Linked DNA regions of Polymorphobacter megasporae. The protein of the gene in region 1 interacts with the protein of each later gene in a pairwise test. Links are inferred from orthologs where the notes say so. Each region holds a gene or a part of one and is shown in the gene's direction. Other genes may lie near its edges.

What was found. The genes of interacting proteins can lie anywhere in the genome.
Region 2: the proteins of KTC28_RS00035 (region 1) and KTC28_RS13915 interact in binary tests that used the Escherichia coli proteins (3 or more experiments, as listed by UniProt). The link is inferred for Polymorphobacter megasporae from one-to-one orthologs.

What each region holds. Positions count from the first base shown.
Region 1 is NZ_CP081848.1:3,376-7,098, reverse strand. Bases 461-3,435 are described here. They hold KTC28_RS00035 (P-II family nitrogen regulator), read left to right. Parts: upstream 461-1,766; coding sequence 1,767-2,105; downstream 2,106-3,435. Other genes in these bases: KTC28_RS00030 (ammonium transporter), read left to right, coding at 2,122-3,435; KTC28_RS00040 (patatin-like phospholipase family protein), read left to right, coding at 825-1,622; KTC28_RS00045 (putative signal transducing protein), read left to right, coding at 577-828; KTC28_RS00050 (pyridoxamine 5'-phosphate oxidase family protein), read left to right, coding at 461-577. Outside these bases: metalloprotease TldD, read left to right, coding at 1-21; more of KTC28_RS00050, read left to right, coding at 29-460; more of KTC28_RS00030, read left to right, coding at 3,436-3,555; KTC28_RS00025 (hypothetical protein), read left to right, coding at 3,700-3,723. UniProt on the Escherichia coli protein: Involved in the regulation of nitrogen metabolism. Regulates the activity of its targets by protein-protein interaction in response to the nitrogen status of the cell.
Region 2 is NZ_CP081848.1:2,979,935-2,983,306, reverse strand. What follows is about bases 1-2,999. They hold KTC28_RS13915 (two-component system sensor histidine kinase NtrB), read left to right. Parts: upstream 1-937; coding sequence 938-2,062; downstream 2,063-2,999. Other genes in these bases: ntrC (nitrogen regulation protein NR(I)), read left to right, coding at 2,073-2,999; dusB (tRNA dihydrouridine synthase DusB), read left to right, coding at 1-941. Outside these bases: more of ntrC, read left to right, coding at 3,000-3,372.

The sequences.
Region 1 (3,723 bases):
GTCGGCGGCACGGCGGCGTAGCGGCGCGGTGAAGTTTTTCGACCAGCTCGACGCCAAGCTCCGCGCCTTTGTCGAGAAGCAGCCGGTGTTCTTCGTCGCGACCGCCGCCCCCGACGCGCGGATCAATCTCAGCCCCAAGGGGATGGACAGCTTCCGCGTGCTTGGGCCGAACCGCGTCGCCTATCTCGACTGGGGCGGATCGGGCAACGAGACCAACGCGCATTTGCTCGAAGACGGCCGGATCACGCTGATGTTCTGCGCCTTCGACCGTTCGGCGCTGATCGTCCGGCTGTACGGCCGGGGCCGGGCAGTGCTGCCGCAGGACGCCGACTGGGCCGATCTTGCCGGCCTGTTCACGATCGAGACCGGGGTCCGGCAGATCTTCGACATCACGGTCGACTCGATCCAGTCGTCGTGCGGGTACGCCGTGCCGCTGATGACCTTCGACCGCGAACGCCAAACGCTGCGCAAACATTATGCAACGACGACCCCCGCCGAGAATCTCGCGAAGTGGGAGACGCGGACGCGGAGCATCGACGGCCTGCCGACGCGCCCGCCGTCGGAGGTGCCCGCCTGATGGCGCTCGTCGTCGTCGAAACGCTGTTCGACCGGATGGCGGGCGAGATCGCCCGCGCCCGGCTCGAGACTGCCGGGATCGAGGCCGTGCTGTTCGACGGCGGCATCGCCTCGGTCATCGGCAGCGGGCTGTCGGGGGTCCGGCTGATGGTCGACGAGGCCGACGAGCCCGCCGCCCGCGCCCTGCTCGACGACCTCGAAGCTGCAGCAGAGGCGTCTGGTGCCGCCGTCGCGGACGACGCCGCACCGTGAAACGCGCATTGGCGCTCGGCGGCGGAGCGGGGCTCGGCTGGGCGCATATCGGGGTGCTGCGCGAACTGACTGCGCGTGGCGTGACGATCGACGCGATCGCGGGAACCTCGATCGGCGCGATCGCCGCGGTCTGCCTCGCTGCCGACCGCCTCGGCGTCCTCGAGGACCTGGCGCGGTCGACCGGCGGGCGGCAGGTGATGCGCTACATTGACGTCGATTTGCGCCGCGGCTCGCTTCTCGGCGGGCGCGCGGTCGCACGCGAACTCCTCCGCCATTTCGGTCACGCCGAGCTGCAGGACCTGTTCATCCCGTGCGCCGTCGTCGCCGCCGATCTCATCACCGGCCACGAAGTCGTGATGACGCGCGGCTCGGTCGTCGAGGCGGTCCGCGCGTCGATCGCAATCCCCGGCATCTTCCCGCCACTCCGCCGCAGCGGGCAGGTCCTCGTCGACGGCGGCGTCGTCACGCCGGTCCCGGTCCGCGCCGTCCGCGCCTTGAGCACCGCGCCGGTCATCGCGATCAACCTCCAGGGCGACTATTTGCGCCGCGCCGAGAAGGGGCTGCCCGCGCGATTGCGCATCCTGACGCCGATGCGCGTCGGCCGCGCCGGGATCAGTTTGCTCCTCGCCGAACTCGCACGGAAGTCGCTGCTGCTCGACCCGCCCGACCTCGAACTCGCGCTCCCGGTCGGGCACTTCCACGTCCGCAACTTCACCAAGGCCAACGAACTGATCGACATCGGTGCCGCCGCTGTTGCCGAAGCGTGGCCGGAGATCGTCGCGCTCGACGCCTGATAATCGGGCATCCGGCTCTGGCTGCCACATTTTTCATCACCGCATTGTTACCGCTCCCGCCCGCCATTGCTGCGTTGCAACAGCGTTAACGCTTTTGGCACGGCCCTTGCATCGCTTCGGGTTCAAGGGGCCGGGAGGGCAGCAGTGAAACTCGTCATCGCGATCATCAAACCGTTCAAGCTCGACGAGGTTCGCGAGGCGCTGACCGCCGCCGGGGTGCAGGGCATGACGGTGTCGGAGGTCAAGGGCTTCGGCCGCCAGAAGGGGCAGACCGAAATCTACCGCGGCGCCGAATACACGACGAACATGGTCCCCAAGATCAAGATCGAGGTCGTCGTCACCGACGAGCAGGTCGCCAGCGTCGTCGAGACGATCCAGCAGACCGCGCACACCGGCAGCATCGGCGATGGCAAGATCTTCGTTGCCGATATCGCCAGCGCCGTGCGGATCCGCACCGGCGAAACCAACGAAACCGCGCTTTAAGGGGGTGCAGGCAACCATGAAACTCAGTCTGAAGAACCTTATCGCGCCGGGGGTTGCCGCCGTCACGGCAATCACGCTGGCGACGCCCGCCTGGGCCGCCGCGGCGCTGATCAAGGCGCCGACCGCGCTTCAGCAGGCCGACATGTCGAACAAGGGCGACACGTCGTGGATGCTCGTGTCGACGCTGCTCGTGCTGATGATGTCGGTGCCGGGCCTCGCGCTGTTCTACGGTGGCCTCGTGCGGACCAAGAACATGCTCAGCGTGCTGATGCAGGTCTTCATGATCGTTTCGATCGTCGCGGTGATCTGGTGCTGCTGGGGCTATTCGGAGGCCTTCACCCCCGGGCCGACGCAGTTCTTCGGCGGCCTGTCCAAGGCCATGCTGATGGGCGTGTCGTCGTCGACCTACGCCGCGACCTTCTCGAACAATGTCTACATCCCTGAATATGCGTACGTCGTCTTCCAGATGACCTTCGCGTGCATCACCCCGGCGCTGATCGTCGGGGCGTTCGCCGAGCGGGTGAAGTTCTCCTCGCTGATGGTCTTCGTCGTGCTGTGGATGACGATCGTTTACTTCCCGATCGCGCACATGGTCTGGTACTTCGCCGGACCGGACTTCCTGCCCGATGCCAAGACCGACGCGGGCTTCCTGTTCAACATGGGCGCGCTCGACTTCGCCGGTGGCACCGTCGTCCACATCAACGCCGGGATCGCGGGCCTCGTCGGCTGCATCATGATCGGCAAGCGCCTCGGTTACGGCAAGGAAGCCACCCCGCCGCATTCGCTGACGATGACGATGATCGGCGCCAGCCTGCTGTGGGTGGGCTGGTTCGGGTTCAACGCAGGGTCGAACCTCGAAGCGAACGGCGTCACCGCGACGGCGTTCATCAACACCTTCGTCGCCACCGCCGCCGCCGCGATCAGCTGGGCGCTCGTCGACCAGATCGTCCACGGCAAGCCGTCGATGCTCGGCGCCGCCTCGGGAGCCGTCGCCGGACTGGTGGCGATCACCCCGGCCAGCGGGTTCGCCGCGCCGATGACGTCGATCGTCCTCGGCTTCGTCGTCTCGCCGATCTGCTTCTTCTTCGTCTCGACCGTGAAGTCGAAGTTCAAGTACGACGACACGCTCGACGTCTTCGGGGTCCACTGCATCGGCGGGATCGTCGGCGCACTGGCAACCGCAGTCGTCGCCGCGCCGATGCTCGGCGGGCAGGGCACGATCGACTACACCGTGTTCCCCTATGCCGCGATCAAGCCCGAGGACTACAGCATCGTGTCGCAGCTGTTCATCCAGGTGAAGGCGGTCGTCCTGACCCTGCTGTGGTCGGGCATCGGTTCCGCCATTCTCTACTTCATCATCGACAAGACGATGGGGCTGCGTCCCTCCGAGGAAGCCGAGCGCGAAGGCCTCGACATCACCTCGCACGGAGAGCGCGCCTACAACTATTGACCAGTTCCTCCCCAAGGAAACCAGACTGGGCCGGATGGGCAACCATCCGGCCTTTTTTTTGGCGGTGGGCCGCGCCGGGAATAAGGTCGCCAAGACTCCATCACCGCGCTCGAGCCTGGCTTCCGCAGGCCGCGCGGGTTGATGGTGAGCACGATCCTCAAGGGCGGC
Region 2 (3,372 bases), 3.0 Mb from region 1 along the record:
ACCTGCCGTTCCGCCGGCTGGTCAAGCGCTACGGTGCGGGATTGACGGTGACTGAGATGATCGCGTCGCAGGCGATGGTCCGCGAGACGCGCCAGAGCTTGCAGAAATGCGCGTGGGATGCCGCCGAGAACCCGGTGTCGATGCAGCTGGCCGGGTGCGAGCCGGGGGTAATGGCCGAGGCTGCGAAGCTCAACGCCGACATGGGCGCAGCGATCATCGACATCAACATGGGCTGCCCGGTGAAGAAGGTCGTCAACGGCCATGCGGGGTCGGCGCTGATGCGCGACCTGCCGCTGGCGACCGCGCTGATCGCCGCGACGGTCGCCGCCGTCGACGTGCCGGTGACACTCAAGATGCGGATGGGGTGGGATCACGCCAGCCTCAATGCCCCCGAACTCGCGCGCATCGCCGAGGACCTTGGCGTGCAGCTTATCGCCGTCCACGGCCGGACGCGGTGCCAGCTGTACAAGGGCGACGCCGACTGGGGATTCGTCCGCAGTGTCAAGGACGCGGTCCGCCTGCCGGTCGTCGTCAACGGTGATATCTGCAGCATGGATGACGTCGACGCGGCGCTCGATGCGAGTGGGGCTGACGCGGTGATGATCGGGCGCGGAGCATACGGCAAGCCGTGGCTGCTGGGGCAGGCGATGCATTACCTGACAACCGGCGAACGGCTGGCTGATCCGAGCCTCGCCGAACAATATGCTTTGATCGTCGAGCATTACGGCATGATGCTCGACCATTATGGCAGCGTCATCGGGGTCAACCTGATGCGCAAGCATCTCGGCTGGTACACCAAGGGGCTCACCGGTTCGGCCGAGTTCCGCAACGCGGTCAACCAGCAGGACAGCGCCCCGCGCGTGTTGGCGATGCTCGACGATTTCTACGCGCCGCTGATCGCCGAGGCCACGAGCCCGAACTCGCTCAGCCTCGCGGCATGAGCGTCTTTCCGCTGCTGCGGCGGGCGGGCAAGGCGAAACCTACGGTCGAGCTCCCGCCGGTCGACCTGCTCGCGACGTTGCCCATCCCGGTAATCGTCCTCGGCCCCGACGGTGGGCTCGCGCTGGCCAATGCGGCGGCGGAAACGCTCCTCAATGCGAGCCAGGCGAGCCTGATCGAGCGCGGCTGGTCGAGCGGCCTGATCCCCGGCTCGTCACTCGTCGCATTCGTCGCCGACGCCCGCGGTCACGGCGGCCCGATCACCGCCTTCGACACCGAACTCGCCTTTATCGGCGGCCGGACCGCGCGGGCCGACGTCTTCATCACCCCGCTCGCCGACGCGCCGGACTGGACGACGGTGTGCTTTCAGGCGCGCCCGGCAGCGACGCTGGTCGACCGCCAGCTCGTTCACCAAGGCGCGGCGCGCTCGGCGATCGGCGTCGCCGCGATGCTCGCGCATGAGATCAAGAATCCGCTGTCGGGCATCCGCGGCGCGGCGCAATTGCTCGCTGCCAACGCCGATCCCGAGGCGCGCGAGCTGACCGAGCTGATCCGCGATGAGGTCGACCGCGTTGCGGCGCTGATCGACCGGATGGAGGGTTTCACCGACACCCGGCCGGTGGCGAAGGCAGCGGAAAACATCCACTCGGTCCTCGGCCACGTCCGTCGGGTCGCCGAGAGCGGCTTCGCTTCCGGTATCATGATCCGTGAGCGCTATGATCCATCGTTGCCTGCCGTCGCCGGTAACCGCGATGCGCTGATCCAGGTCTTCCTCAACCTCGTCAAGAACGCCGCCGAAGCGATTGTCTCGGCCGGCGGCAGTGCCGGCGAAATCACGCTGACGACCGCATATCGGCACGGTGTTCGCGTTGCCACCGAGGGCTCCGGCGTCCGCGTTTCGCTGCCGCTTGAAGTCTGCGTGATCGACACCGGAGCCGGAGCGGGCGATGTCGCCCGGCACATGTTCGAGCCGTTCGTCTCGTCGAAGCGCGCTGGTGGCGGCCTCGGCCTCGCGCTCGTCGCCAAGATCGTCAGCGATCACGGTGGCATCGTCGAATACGAACGCAGTACCGACCCGCCGCGAACGGTGTTGCGCGTCCTCCTGCCGATGGCCCCAGCTTGAACGGAAACTTGTGACCGGCCCCTTCACGATCATCGTCGCCGACGACGACGCCGCGATCCGCACCGTCGTCCGTCGCGCGCTGACTCGCGACGGCTATCTCGTCCGAACCACCGAATCGGCGGCCGGCCTGTGGCGGCTGATCGACGAGGACGTGGGTGACGTCGTCATCACCGACGTCATGTTTCCCGACGGCAACGGGCTCGACGCGCTACCGCGGATCATCGAGCGCCGCCCCGGGCTCAAGGTCATCGTGATGAGCGCGCAGAACACGTTGTCGACCGCGGTGCGCGCGACCGAGCAGGGGGCATTCGACTATCTGCCGAAGCCGTTCGACCTCGACGAACTGACTCGCGCGGTGGCGAGCGCGCTCGCGGTCGCGGGCGTGATGGGCGAAGAAACGCTCGGCGAGGACATGCCGCTGATCGGCCGCTCGGCGGCGATGCAGGAGGTCTACCGGACGATCGCCCGTGTCGTCCCGACGTCGCTGACGGTGATGATCCTCGGCGAATCCGGGACGGGCAAAGAACTGGTCGCACGCGCGATCCACGATCTCGGACCGCGCCGCCGCGAGCCGTTCGTCGCGGTCAACATGGCGGCGATCCCGCGCGAATTGATCGAATCCGAGCTGTTCGGCCACGAGCGCGGTGCCTTTACCGGTGCGGCGGCGCGCGCGAGCGGGCGTTTCGAGCAGGCGCAGGGCGGGACGCTGTTCCTCGACGAAATCGGCGACATGCCGATCGACGCGCAGACCCGGCTGCTGCGCGTCCTCCAGTCGGGCGACTTCACCGCGGTCGGCAGCGCCCGCGTCCAGCGCGCCGACGTCCGCATCGTCGCCGCGACCAATCAGGACCTCCGCCGCCTAATCGAGGCAGGGCGCTTCCGCGAGGACCTGTTCTACCGGCTCAACGTCATCCCGCTCAAGCTGCCGCCACTGCGTGCCCGGATCGACGATATTCCGGTCCTCGCGCGCCATTTCCTCGACCGCGCCGCTGCCGAGGGACTCCCTCGCAAGGGGCTCGATGCAGGGGCGATCGAGGCGATCCAGCGGCACAGTTGGCCGGGCAACGTCCGTGAGCTCGAGAATCTGATGCGGCGGCTCGCGGCGCTGACCCGCGGCGACACGATCGGTGAGGCGACGATCAGCGAGGGTCTCGACGGCGAAACGCCGCCGGTTGTCGTCGTCCCCGATTCGACCGGGTCCGACGGCCTCGCCGCATCGGTCGAGCTTCACCTCGCGCGGTACTTGACGATGTTCGGCGAGGAGCTGCCGCCCGATGGGTTGTACGACCGGGTTCTGGCCGAGATCGAGC